2 regions of the Ornithinibacillus sp. 4-3 genome follow, and region 2 is predicted to be linked to the other one. Evidence: predicted binding sites of a transcription regulator. Region 2 holds the regulator's gene; the other holds the start of a gene.
What was found. The regulator Rex, encoded in region 2, represses fermentation and respiration genes when NADH is low (regulators of the CRP and FNR family bind a similar motif). The targets are predictions, from matches to a motif close to TTGTGAAATATTTCACAA.

Region 1 (6,912 bases), 1.2 Mb from region 2:
TTTAGTGACTTTGAAGCAATAGCTGTTGTAGCGGATACGAAGGAAGCTGTTTCTCCATGTGGGTCTTGTAGACAAGTAATGAGTGAATTTTTTCAGAAGCATACTAGTATTTTCTTAAGTAATTTACAAGATCGAACGATCACACTAACCATGGAAGAATTATTGCCCTACTCATTTCATAAGGAAAATCTTATTGATAAATAAAATCAATTTGCCTCGGTGTAATTGATTGTTCTTTCACCGTCTATTCTTCTGTTACATGAATATAAAAAAATTGTAATGCTTTGGTTTTGGAACACTTCAAACCTTGCTATTAGACGATTATATACTTAATACTTTACTATTTAGTTTCTTAAAGCGGGATAAAGGGAAAGGAAAAGGAAGGCATTAGTTCCAGCTTCCATTTATTCATGTTATAATAAAGTAATAAGGGAAATATATAATTAGTAAAATAAATAATGAACTACGGATGATAGAAAGTGAAGAGGTGACTGATGAAATGAATACAAATAACATTCAACTCAGCTCAAAAGATATTTTAGAAAAAGAATTTAAATCTTCCATGCGTGGCTACAATCAAGTAGAAGTCGATGAATTTCTAGATGTAATCATTCAGGATTATGAAGCATTCCAGAGAGAATTAGAACAACTGAAAAATGAAGTTGATCGATTGCAGAAGCAATCTAGTGAAGTCCGCACAAGAGCTATGCATACGCCAAATCAACAAGTGAATTATGATGTTCTAAAACGTTTATCTAATTTAGAAAAAGAAGTATTTGGCAAAAAATTTGCTGAACAAGAGGATTCATAAACCTTATTTTATGGTATAGTATATTAATGTAATGATTGAATACGGACGTAATCGCTACATGTTATTGCATGTAGAGGAAAGTCCATGCTCACACAAACTGAGACGTTTGTAGTGTTCATGCTTGGCGAATACATAAGTCAAGGTAACCTTTAGGTTAACGGCAGGAACTATTTCTAAGTCATTATGATATGAAATAGTCCTTGAAAGTGCCACAGTGACGTAGCCAGTTTGGAAACAAGCTGGGTGGAACGGGTAAACCCCATGAGTGAGCAACCCAAACTATGGTAGGGGCATCCTCTAATCGGGAAATGAACCGAACGAGGGACAAGCTATCTTGCTTGTAGATAAATGATTGCGACCAGAGTACGAGGCTGACAGCCGTTTGTAGTACAATGGTACAGAACATGGCTTATGATGTATTCAATAGTCAATTACATGATTTATACATTTTGAAAGAGGCTGGGACAAAAGTAATTTTTAGTTTAAGAACCGAACAAAGTACAAAAAGTGTAGGAAATATACGTAGACTCCTAATGGACAACGAAGTATATTTTCGAAACGAGTATTTTAGCATTTATGTTCGGAAACAACTAACCTAAAATACTTTTGTCCCAATCTCTTTTTTTCACAAAAAACAGAAAAAATTTCCGATCGTTAAAAGAAAGGATTTAGTGTAGATGAAAGAAGTTACTTTAATCGCAACAGCCGCTATGGGAATCGAATCCATTGTAGCAAAAGAAGTACAAACACTTGGATATGAAACAACGGTAGAAAATGGAAAGGTTATTTTTAATGCACCAATCAATGCTATTCCTAGATGTAATTTATGGCTAAGAACTGCAGATCGTGTGAAATTAGTAGTTGGTGAATTTAAAGCTACTACATTTGATGAGTTATTTGAAGCTACGAAAGCATTACCATGGGAGCAATTTATTCCTGAGGATGGACAATTCCCTGTTTCTGGTAAATCCCATAAGTCGACTCTGTTTAGTGTTTCCGACTGTCAAGCAATCGTAAAGAAATCTATTGCAGAAAGATTAAAGCTGAAACATGGGCTAGCATCTAATCTTCCGGAAACTGGAGCATTATATAAGATTGAAGTAGCTTTATTAAAAGATATTGCTACATTAACCATTGATACATCGGGTGCAGGATTACATCGACGTGGTTATCGAGTAGGGCAGGGAGATGCTCCTGTGAAAGAAACCTTAGCTGCTGCATTAGTTCTTTTAACTAATTGGAATCCAAATAAAGCCTTTATTGATCCTTTTTGTGGTTCAGGAACTATCCCAATTGAAGCTGCATTAATTGGGCAGAATATTGCGCCAGGATTTAATCGAAACTTTGCATCTGAAGATTGGTCCTTTATCAAGCAGAAATACTGGGATGATGCTTTTACAGAAGCAGAGGATCTAGCAAATTATGATCAAGCGTTAGATATTATTGGTTCTGATATTGATCATCGTATGGTAGAAATTGCTAAAGCTAATGCGTTAGAGGCCGGACTTAGTGATTTAATTCAATGGAAACAAATGCAAGTGAGTGATTTAAATATTAAAAGAGATAATGGCTATATTGTTTCAAATCCACCATATGGTGTACGATTAAGTGATCGAGAACAAATTACTAAACTTTATCGTGAGCTTGGAGATGTGATGAAAAATCACTCTTCTTGGAGTGTATATATCATTACTGCATTTGAAGAATTTGAAAAATATTATGGTCATAAGGCAACGAAGAAAAGAAAATTATTTAATGGATTTATTAAAACCGATTACTATCAATTTTTTGGTAAAAAGAATTAGATATACATAGAAAAAATACCTCTAATGGAGGTATTTTTTCTAATTGATGGTTTTTAATATTTTATTGAATGCTTTGTCTGTATCAAATTTATCTCCCATTGTAAACTGCTCTAATAAATTGTCTTTTTCGTCTAATAAATAGGAATAAGAAGTATGAACAATATCTCCAGTTCCTGGATCACGATAGCGGAAGTCTAAGGAGTCAGCAAGTTTCTTTGTATCTTCATCTGTCCCTCTTAAGAAATACCAGCCTTCATCAGATTCAGTAACCTCAAAACGATTTGCATAATCCTGTAAAACCTCAAGGGTATCATGTTTTGGGTCAATTGTAATCGTTAGAAATTCTACTTGATCTCCAAAAACACCTTCTTTCTCTAACTTATTACGTAATTTCGATAGCTCTAATGTCGTAACAGGACATACATCCGGGCAATTGGTATACATAAATTCTATTAATCTTACTTTATTTGGTGATTCCTCAAAAGAATATTCTTCTTCAAATGCAGTTTGTAAAACAACATCCTGTGGTAATTCTGTATTTCCAGGGCGAATCACTGTTAAATATAATATTCCTGCTGTTATACCAATAACAAGTAAAGCGCTAAAAATAATATATAATTTCTTCAATTAAATTCCCTCCATAAAAGTAAGGCTTATAAAGAATAGGGGAAGAGGAAGGGCAAAATTTCCTCTACACCCTATATACGTTCCTACCTTGTTACCATAATTTAAAACCTTTAGATCCCGGAGGCGCATTTTGTAGAATATCGATAAACGGAATCGTATATGTGAACAAGATTAATAGTACAGTAATACCAATCCATAATTTCCAGTTTTCAAATACTTTAGGAGTTGAAATTGCATCTTTTGCAAGAGCAGCAACTGGGAATTTTTCTTCGCCTTTAGGAGCAAAGAACGCGAGATAAACAAAGATAATAATCATGATTACCATACCAATAAATAGGATAGATCCACCAATAGCTTGAGCCATTTGATATGGCCCCCAAGCAGCTGTATCAGCATTACCAGCATATTCAGAGTATGCAGAACGACGTGGCCCACCTAATAATCCTTGCCAGTGCATTGCGGTAGACATAATCGTCATACCTACTGTCCAGAAAATTGTTTGAATAATACCTAGCTTGTTCATTGCTGGTGTAAGAATTCTACCAGTTAATGTCGGTACTAACCAATAAGTAATTCCAAAGAATGTCAACATTACTACTGTTGCTACTGTTAAATGGAAGTGTCCTGTAACCCAAATTGTATTATGGACAACTTGGTTCATTTGGTTAGAAGCATTAATAATTCCTCCAGCTCCTCCAGGGATGAAGAAGAGCATACCAATAAATGGTGCTAAGAAACGAACATCTTTCCATGGCATTTTCTTCAGCCAGCCAAATAGCCCTTTTGCTCCTAATTCTCTTCCTCTTGATTCAAACATAGCAAACATAGAGAATGCCGTCATTAAAGAAGGAATAACTACTAAAAATGTTAAAATAACTTGTAGAAACTTCCAGAATGGATCAATACCAGGCTCTGTTAATTGGTGGTGAAACCCAACTGGAATAGAGAATAATAGTAATAAAATAAATGTAAAACGTGCTAATGAATCTGAAAATACTTTACCACCGATAATTTTTGGCATAACCGCATACCACATCATGTATGCAGGCAATAACCAGAAATATACAAGTGGATGACCAAAGTACCAGAATAATGTACGGCTAACTAGTACATCTACTGTATCTACCCAACCTAAAGACCAAGGTAATAATTGGAATAATACAGTTGTTGCTACTCCTAAGGACGCAATAAACCACATTGCCATTGTTACTACACCCATATAGCTTAATAATGGAGTAGGTTGACCTGGATTCTCTTTGCGGAATCTAGCATGACGCTTAAACATTACAAACGCATCTAACCATGTACCAACAATAATTAAAGTTAAACCAAAATAAAATCCTGCATGTGCTTGTAGTGGAGCATAAAATGTATATAAAACAGTTGCTTCATTTTGAATCATTAAAATACCTGCAAGAATAACTCCAGCCAACATTAGCCAGAAGCCTATCCAACCAATAATGAGCTCTGTTTTATTATATCCACCTGTAGTTTTACTTTGTGCAGCAAGCATAAAACCGATAATAAAGAAAGTAGTTAATACTAGACCGAGAATAACTCCATGGATTGTTAAAATTTGATAATAGCTAAGGTTAAATGGCATTTGGAATTTTCCAGAACGTTCTAGTACTTGTAATAAACCTGCTGAAGCACCTACGAATAGGGCAGCAAATGCAACATATAGATGTGCCATCGATAATCTTGCATCTTTAATTGGTAAACCTCGAACAGATTTCATCATTATTCAGTCACCTCAATCGTCGCATACATTAAGTGGTGTCCAGTTCCACAATACTCATTACATACCATGGTAAATGTACCTTCTTTTTTAAATGTATTTGTTAATGTACTTACATAGCCAGGCTCTAGCATCATGTTTACATTTGTACCAGCTAGTTCAAAACCATGAATCACATCTTTCGTTGTAACTACAAAATGTACTGTTGCTCCTTTAGGAATCTGAACTACCTTATCATCTGTTCCAACATCATAGTTGAAAGCAGAAGCAACAATTGCTAATTCGTATTCATTATCACCAATTTGTTTTAATCCAGGCTCATTAAATGGTTCCCATTCATCTACTTTTTCTGGATCTAACGTTACAGCGCAGCTAGGGGGTTGACTGCCCATATAGAATGCGCTAATTCCTACAACGGTTAGGAATACTAATAAACTACCTACACCAAAAAATAACCAAATCTTTTCATATTTATGAAAATGCATAGTCCTCTTCTCCTTTTCTTAACGGGTTACGAATAACATCCATACACCTATCCAGCTTAGTACAATAATTCCGCCTAAAATCATTACTGAAGCTAATGTACCTTTGAGGGATGTTTCTTCTTCATGATTAACTTGTTTTTTCACATTTGATTCTTTCTCCTTCACCTTTGGCCCAGCCATCTTAATCACTCCTTTCATTTTAGATTTTTTCATTGAGAGTAAAGTCGATAGGATACTAGATATATAGGTGTTTGAAGTCACTCTCTTTTTCATATGTAAAGCTCTTCTTACACTTTCATCATACACACAAAGTAATATATTTTTTATAACTTTGTTCAACATTTCACAAACTGTTCAATTGGGATGGCAAAATTATGAAAAAAATGTGATAAAGTTGTGAATTATTTCACAAACTAATTGATTTAGGGTAAAACACTAGTTAAACAAAGAATAATGAGTGTCAACCAAAACCTTTCCATACCATAAAAAAAGCAAATGCGATATAATATCAGTAATATTAAAAATTTTGCATTAAAGGAGAGAGCTATATAATGAAAACAGATATTGAAATTGCTCAGGAAGCCACATTAAAACCAATTCGTGAGATTGTTGAAGGTTTACAATTAGATGAATCAGACTGGGAACCATATGGACATACGAAAGCAAAATTATCAGATGCTTTATTGAATAAACTAAAAGATCGTCCTGACGGAAAAGTTGTTTTAGTAACGGCGATTAGCCCTACACCTGCTGGAGAAGGAAAGTCAACTGTATCTGTTGGTTTAGGCCAAGCATTAAACCAAGTAGGCAAGAAAACAATCATCGCTTTGCGCGAGCCTTCCTTAGGGCCAGTAATGGGAATAAAAGGTGGGGCTGCTGGTGGTGGATATTCACAAGTGCTACCGATGGAGGATATTAACCTGCATTTTACTGGTGATTTACATGCAATTACTACAGCAAATAACGCATTATCTGCTCTAATTGATAACCACATTCAACGTGGAAATGAGTTGAATATTGATCCACGTCGTATTGAGTGGAAGCGAGTCATGGATATGAATGACCGTACGTTAAGACAAATTGTTGTTGGATTAGGCGGGCCTACACAGGGGGTTCCTAGACAAGATGGATTTAATATTACGGTAGCATCTGAAATTATGGCTATCCTGTGTCTAGCAAATGATTTAAATGATTTACGTGAGAAGATTTCTCGGGTTGTAATTGGTTATACATATAATGAAGAGCCTGTTACAGTAAAAGATCTAAAAGTAGAAGGTGCATTAACACTTTTATTAAAGGATGCAATCAAGCCTAACTTAGTTCAAACAATTGAAAATACCCCAGCAATTATCCATGGTGGTCCATTTGCGAATATTGCCCATGGATGTAATAGTATTATCGCTACCAAAACTGCTGCTAAATTAGGGGAATATGTTGTTACGGAAG
Region 2 (6,912 bases):
GCTTATTGCTCCAGTGCTTGAGGAGATTATATTTCGTAAGATTATTTTTGGATCTCTTTATAAAAAGACCAATTTCTTTATAGCAGGTGTAATCTCAGCAATTATTTTTGGGATTGTACATGGTGAACCGAAACATTTATTAATCTATGCTTCTATGGGTTTTGTATTTGCCTATTTGTATATAAGAACAAAAACATTGTTAACACCAATTCTTGTCCATATTATTTTAAATACAATTACAGTTATTGTGCAATACAATTTAACACCTGAACAAATTCAACAACAACTAGAACAGTTGCATGTATTCATTGGGGGATAATATTTGTGAAATTACCAATTTTTTATTTTTTAATGGGGATAGTCTTTACTTACTTAGCAGTCAATAGCGTGACAGATACGATATGGAATTTTACTACAGTTGTCTTAGCACTGATTGCCACTTTAGATTTTGGCGTAGGAATTCGTTTCCTAAACGCTCATTTGAAAACAAAAAAACAAAGTTAATTTAAGATGAATGCAGTTGATTGTAGATTTATGCAATCAACTGCTTTTTCTTTAATAATAGACTCAATCTTTATTCCTCATTTCTTCCACATATTTTTTTTCAAAAAAACACTAAAAAAATATTCCATTATTTTTCTTTTCCGTTATAATTATTCCGATATGTGTTACATGCTAAGTAGCCGGGCTACTTAGTCATACTAAAACAAGGCTAACAAGAAGTTAGGAGGAGAAAATGAAAAATACTGCAGTAATCCAATTTAACAATGTGACAAAAGCGTATCAAGCAGGATTACCCGTGCTAGATAATGTGAGCTTAGAAATTGAACGTGGGAAATTTTATACCTTACTTGGACCATCTGGATGTGGGAAAACAACCATTTTACGTCTGATCGCTGGTTTTACAGAAGCATCATCAGGAACGATCCATTTCAATGGTGAATTAGTTAATGATATTCCAGCTAACCGTAGACAAGTAAATACGGTATTTCAGGATTATGCGCTGTTCCCTCATTTGAATGTATTTGAAAATGTTGCTTTTGGTCTGCGCATTAAGAAAACGAAAAATGCAAAGATCAAGGAAAAAGTAAAACAAGCTTTGGAATTTGTAAATTTAGCCGGTTATGAAGACCGTGAAATTTCAGAGATGTCTGGTGGGCAGAAACAACGTGTTGCCATTGCTCGAGCAATCGTCAACGAACCAGAGGTTATTCTCTTGGACGAGCCACTATCTGCGCTTGATTTGAAATTACGTACACAAATGCAGTATGAATTACGCGAGCTACAAAAAAGGCTCGGTATCACTTTTATTTTCGTAACACATGACCAAGAAGAAGCACTAGCAATGTCTGATGAGATATTTGTTTTAAATAATGGAAAGATCCAACAAAGTGGTACACCTATTGATATTTATGATGAACCAATCAATCGCTTTGTTGCTGATTTTATTGGGGAATCTAATATTGTTAAAGGAGTAATGATTCAAGACTTCTTAGTTGAATTTGTAGGAAAGCAATTTGAATGTGTGGATGCTGGAATGAATAAAAACGAATCTGTAGAAGTAGTCATTCGTCCAGAAGATCTTGATATTACTTCTGTAGAAAAAGGTCAATTAAAAGTAACCGTAACCTCAAATTTATTCCGTGGTGTGCATTATGAAATTACCTGCCATGATGTTGACGGGAATGAGTGGCTTGTTCACTCTACTCAAAAAGTAACTATTGGCGATGAAATAGGTCTGGCATTTGACCCTGAAGATATTCATGTTATGAGATTTGGTGAAACAGAGGAAGAATTCGATCGCCGTTTAGATGCATATACGGAGGCAGACGAAGATGCAAAATAATAAACTTTCTCGTCGATTATATATGCTTCCATATGCGTTATGGATTGTTCTGTTTGTAGTTACACCAATTATCCTTGTTGTTTACTATTCGTTCTTTGATATTGAAGGTAATTTTTCCTTTGAAAACTACCAAAAATTCTTTACACCTGTCTATTTAAAAATGACTTTAAGTTCCTTTTGGTATGCTTTTTTAATTACGCTATTCTCTTTGCTGGTAGCATATCCTACTGCATATTTACTAACAAAGCTAAAGCATAGTCAATTATGGCTCCTGCTGATTATTGTACCTTCATGGGTAAATCTTCTACTAAAAGCCTATGCTTTTATTGGGATTTTTGGGAAACATGGAATAGCGAATGAATTCTTGGAAATAGTTGGAATTGGGAATAAACAAATACTATTTACTGACTTTAGTTTTATTTTTGTATCTGTCTATATTTTTATTCCTTTTATGATTTTACCAATTTTCAATGCACTTAATGATATCAATCCTTCACTCATTTCTGCCGCTTCTGATTTAGGTGCGACAAAATGGATGACATTTCGTCGTGTTATTTTCCCACTTACATTAGATGGGGTAAAAACTGGTTGCCAAATTGTCTTTATTCCAGCATTATCACTCTTTATGCTTACTCGATTAATTGCTGGGAATCGCGTAATTACACTTGGTACTGCCATTGAACAGCATTTCCTTGTGACACAGGATTGGGGTATGGGAGCAACCATTGCGGTCTTTTTAATTCTTATTATGGTAGTTATTATGCTGTTAACTGGTAATAGAAAGCGAGGGGGATTAAATGGATAATAAAAACGGTGTACTAGCAAAGATTTTTTTAACTCTTATTTTCATTATCCTTTATGGACCTATCTTCTTTCTTATTATTTATTCCTTTAACAGCGGAGGAACAATGAGTGGATTTGAAGGCTTCACATTCGATTGGTACCGTGAATTATTTGATGATACTCGCTTACTAATTATCGTGCTTAATACACTTGTGATTGCATTGCTCTCCTCATTAATTGCAACGATTATCGGTGTATTTGGTGCATTAGCAATCTATAATTATAGAAGAAGACGAACACAGAATACATTATTATCATTGAACAATGTTTTAATTGTAAGTCCTGATGTTATTATCGGAGCATCTTTCTTAATTTTATTTACATTAGTCGGCTTTAAGCTTGGCTTCACATCTGTTTTACTATCACATATTGCATTTAGTATTCCAATTGTTGTTTTATTAGTACTTCCTAAGCTAGCAGAAATGAAGCCTTCTTTACTTGATGCCGCTAAAGACTTAGGTGCTAATCAATGGCAAATCTTAACTAAAGTTATTTTACCTTATATTACACCAGGAATTTTCGCTGGATTTTTCATGGCATTAACATATTCCTTAGATGACTTTGCCGTGACATTTTTCGTTACTGGAAACGGATTTAGCACCCTTTCCGTAGAAATATACTCACTTGCCCGTCAAGGAATTTCTTTAAATATTAATGCTTTATCTACCGTTCTATTTGTCTTTACGATTTTACTTGTAATTGTTTATTATTTTATTGCTCAACGTGGGAATGTGAAGATGGGAGTGAAGAAATGAAAAAGCTTATACCGATTTTCTTAGCTGGTTTCATTGTATCTTTCGTCCTTCTCTATTTCATTGCTCGCATTAATGATTCTCAAGGATTCTCAGGAGGAAATACGCTCTCTGTATTCAACTGGGGAGATTATATCGATGAAGAGCTTATCGAACAGTTTGAAGAAGAAACAGGTATTAAGGTTATTTTAGAAACCTTTGATTCCAATGAAGCAATGATGACAAAAATTGTTCAAGGTGGTACAACATATGATGTTGCCGTTCCATCAGAATATATGATCGAAAAAATGCTGGAAGAGGACCTACTCCTCCCCCTTGATCATGACCTATTACCAAATATTGTTAATATCGATGAACGTTTTATGGACTTACCCTTTGATCCAGAAAATAAATATTCCATTCCTTATTTTTGGGGAACGGTAGGAATCACCTATAATCCGACTTTACTGCCTGGCAAAACATTTGATAGCTGGGAGGATTTATGGGATGAAGACTTGAAGAATGAAATCATTCTTATCGATGGAGCTCGTGAAATTATTGGTGTAGGACTAAATGTACTTGGTTATTCTTTAAATGATACAAATGAAGACCATTTACAGGAAGCTTTTCATAAGCTCCGTGATCTAACACCAAATGTCAAAGCAATTGTTGGTGACGAAAATAAATTGCTGATGCAAAATAATGAAGCCTCCATTGCTGTGCTATGGTCCGGAGATGCTGCTGATATCATGTCAGAAAATGAAGATATTGACTATGTCGTTCCAAAAGAAGGTTCTAATCTATGGTTTGATAATATGGTTATTCCAAAAACAGCAAAAAATATCGATGGTGCACATCAATTCATTAACTTTATGCTAGATGCAGAAGTAGCGGCCCAAAACACAGATTATGTGGCATATTCTACACCTAACCAAGCAGCACTAGCATACTTAGACGAAGAGGTTGTAAATGATGAAAGGTTTTATCCATCACCAGAGCTAACAGAAAAACTTGAAGTATACGAGAATATAGGAAAGAAAAACCTAGCCATTTACAATGATCTATTTCTAGAATTTAAAATGTATCGGAAATAATAAGAAAAAAACCGTTAAGCTCTCTTTATAGGGAACTTAACGGTTTTTCATTCTATAATCAGAAGCTGGGATAAGAGAATTTATTACTTAGCTAATTCCAAACATAAATTGTGCAAATACCTGCTTCGTGGGGTATGTCAGCTTGGTATTGCACTAGGATCTCGCGAACCGAACTTCCTATATACCTTGCTTTATATAAATATTGTTCGGATTTCAAGCTTAGTTTTTCTTTTTGTTTCAGCATCCTTACTCTTGATTCATTCCATCCTGTTGCATAAAATAAATCAATGTCTGTAATTCAACGGATAGATCAATATGATGAACATGGACATTCTTGGGCGCTGTAATTCTTGCAGGGGTGAAATTAAGAATACCTTCAATGCCAAGCCCTGCTAATTTTTCTGTAATTTGTTCAGCTACTGTGACTGGCACAGTCAGAATCGCCACTTTAACATTACCTATCCATCTTTCTAATTCATTAATATCATAAATTGGCGTCCCACCAATATCTGTTCCAACTTTTGCTTTATCTGTATCAAATGCGACAACTATTTTCGTATTATTGTTTTTCATAAAATTATACTGCAGAAATGCCGTTCCTAAATTCCCTACTCCAATTAAGGCTACTTCTGTTACTTGATCTTGATTCAACGCTTTACGGAAAAAAACGAGTAAATATTCAACATCATATCCATAACCTTTTTTTCCTAAAGCACCGAAATGTGAAAAATCTCTACGTATGGTTGCTGAATCCACTTTTAACGCTCTGCTTAATTCAGATGAAGATACTCTTGTTTTTCCTTGATGATTTAAATTTGATAAATACCTATAATATAAGGGCAATCGCTTCGCTGTTGCTTTCGGTATCTTTTTATACATATTTACTTTTTCATTCCTTCTCGATAAAAATCTCCAGACTTTCCTCCAGATTTTTCTAACAAATAAGTTTGTCCAATGATCATGCCTTTATCAAAGGACTTACACATATCATAAATCGTCAAAGCTGTGGCAGATGCTGCTGTCAACGCTTCCATTTCTACTCCTGTACTTCCCTTTGTCTTTACAGAAACTTCGATACAAAGCTCAAATTGATTGTTTTCTAAATTCCAATCAAATTGAACATCGACCCCTTTTAATTGCAATGGATGGCACATCGGAATAATATTTGCAGTATTTTTTGCAGCCATAATACCTGCTACCTGCGCTACTGCTAATACATCCCCTTTGCTAACTGTATGATTGGTAATAGCTTTATATATATCTTCTGAAACGAAAATACTTGATTTTGCTAGAGCCGTGCGCATAGAATCTACCTTCTCACTAATATCAACCATTTTTGCTCTACCTTGTTCATTAAAATGAGTAAAATCTGTCATAAGCTCATCTCCAGTTTTTATTCTATCATCTATTTTATCAGAAAAGAGAAGAGAAGGCTCAAAAAGTATTGCTAGCTACATATTAAATAAGATACACTTAGAGAGGTGAGGTGAAAGTAATGATCATCATGCAATTAAATGATATTTCTAAATCCTTCGGTGCAGAAGAGATTTTATCTAATATAAAAATAGAGATTAAAAGCAATGATCGTGTTGCAATTGTTGGTAGAAATGGTGCTGGCAAATCAACAATCTTAAAAATAATGGCTGATCAATTATCCCATGATGATGGGGAAATTTTCAAACCGAAAGATCTACGTATCGGTTATTTATCACAGCATAGCTCGCTCGAATCAAAACAATCTATCTGGCAAGAGATGCTATCTATTTTCCAGCCTTTATTGAAAAAAGAACAAGAGCTTCGTTCACTTGAACAACAAATGGCAAATCCTGGAAACATGGATGAAAGTGAATATGAAGCATTATTGCAGAACTATGATAAGCTACATCAGGAATTTGAAAATGAAGGTGGCTATCGTTTTGAATCGGAAATTAAAGCTGTTTTGACAGGACTTGCATTCCATACCTTTGATTATGATACTCCTATTCATGCATTAAGTGGTGGACAGAAAACGAGACTTTCTTTAGGAAAATTACTCCTACAAAAACCAGACTTACTCATTCTCGATGAACCGACAAACCATTTAGATATGGAAACACTACGCTGGCTAGAAGGCTATCTATTAAATTACCCTGGTGCAGTCACTATTGTTTCTCATGATCGCTATTTCCTCGATAAAGTAGTTTCGATTATTTATGAAATCTCTCGAAATCAATCTAAGAAATATGTTGGCTCCTATAGTAAATATCTAGAACAAAAACAAAAGGATTATGAGAAAGCATTAAAGGAATTTGAGCAACAACAAGCAGATATTAAGAAAATGGAGGACTTCGTGCAGCGCAATATTGCTCGGGCCTCTACAACGAAAAGAGCGCAAAGTCGGAGAAAACAGTTGGAACGT

Region 1: the regulator Rex is predicted to act here: its motif matches at 5,861-5,878, upstream of AB4Y30_RS09085 (cytochrome c oxidase subunit 2A).

Annotation. Positions count from the first base shown of each region.
Region 1 is NZ_CP162599.1:1,863,539-1,870,450, reverse strand. It holds gene cdd (cytidine deaminase) at 1-204, shown strand, start outside; gene gpsB (cell division regulator GpsB) at 500-811, shown strand; RNA gene rnpB (RNase P RNA component class B) at 851-1,228, shown strand; gene AB4Y30_RS09105 (class I SAM-dependent RNA methyltransferase) at 1,489-2,616, shown strand; gene AB4Y30_RS09100 (SCO family protein) at 2,656-3,243, opposite strand; gene AB4Y30_RS09095 (b(o/a)3-type cytochrome-c oxidase subunit 1) at 3,335-4,984, opposite strand; gene AB4Y30_RS09090 (cytochrome c oxidase subunit II) at 4,984-5,466, opposite strand; gene AB4Y30_RS09085 (cytochrome c oxidase subunit 2A) at 5,485-5,646, opposite strand; gene AB4Y30_RS09080 (formate--tetrahydrofolate ligase) at 6,018-6,912, shown strand, end outside.
Region 2 is NZ_CP162599.1:615,353-622,264, reverse strand. It holds gene AB4Y30_RS03145 (lysostaphin resistance A-like protein) at 1-319, shown strand, start outside; gene AB4Y30_RS03140 (YdiK family protein) at 352-504, shown strand; gene AB4Y30_RS03135 (ABC transporter ATP-binding protein) at 737-1,846, shown strand; gene AB4Y30_RS03130 (ABC transporter permease) at 1,836-2,651, shown strand; gene AB4Y30_RS03125 (ABC transporter permease) at 2,644-3,444, shown strand; gene AB4Y30_RS03120 (PotD/PotF family extracellular solute-binding protein) at 3,441-4,514, shown strand; gene AB4Y30_RS03115 (redox-sensing transcriptional repressor Rex) at 4,761-5,393, opposite strand; gene moaC (cyclic pyranopterin monophosphate synthase MoaC) at 5,396-5,890, opposite strand; gene AB4Y30_RS03105 (ABC-F family ATP-binding cassette domain-containing protein) at 6,010-6,912, shown strand, end outside.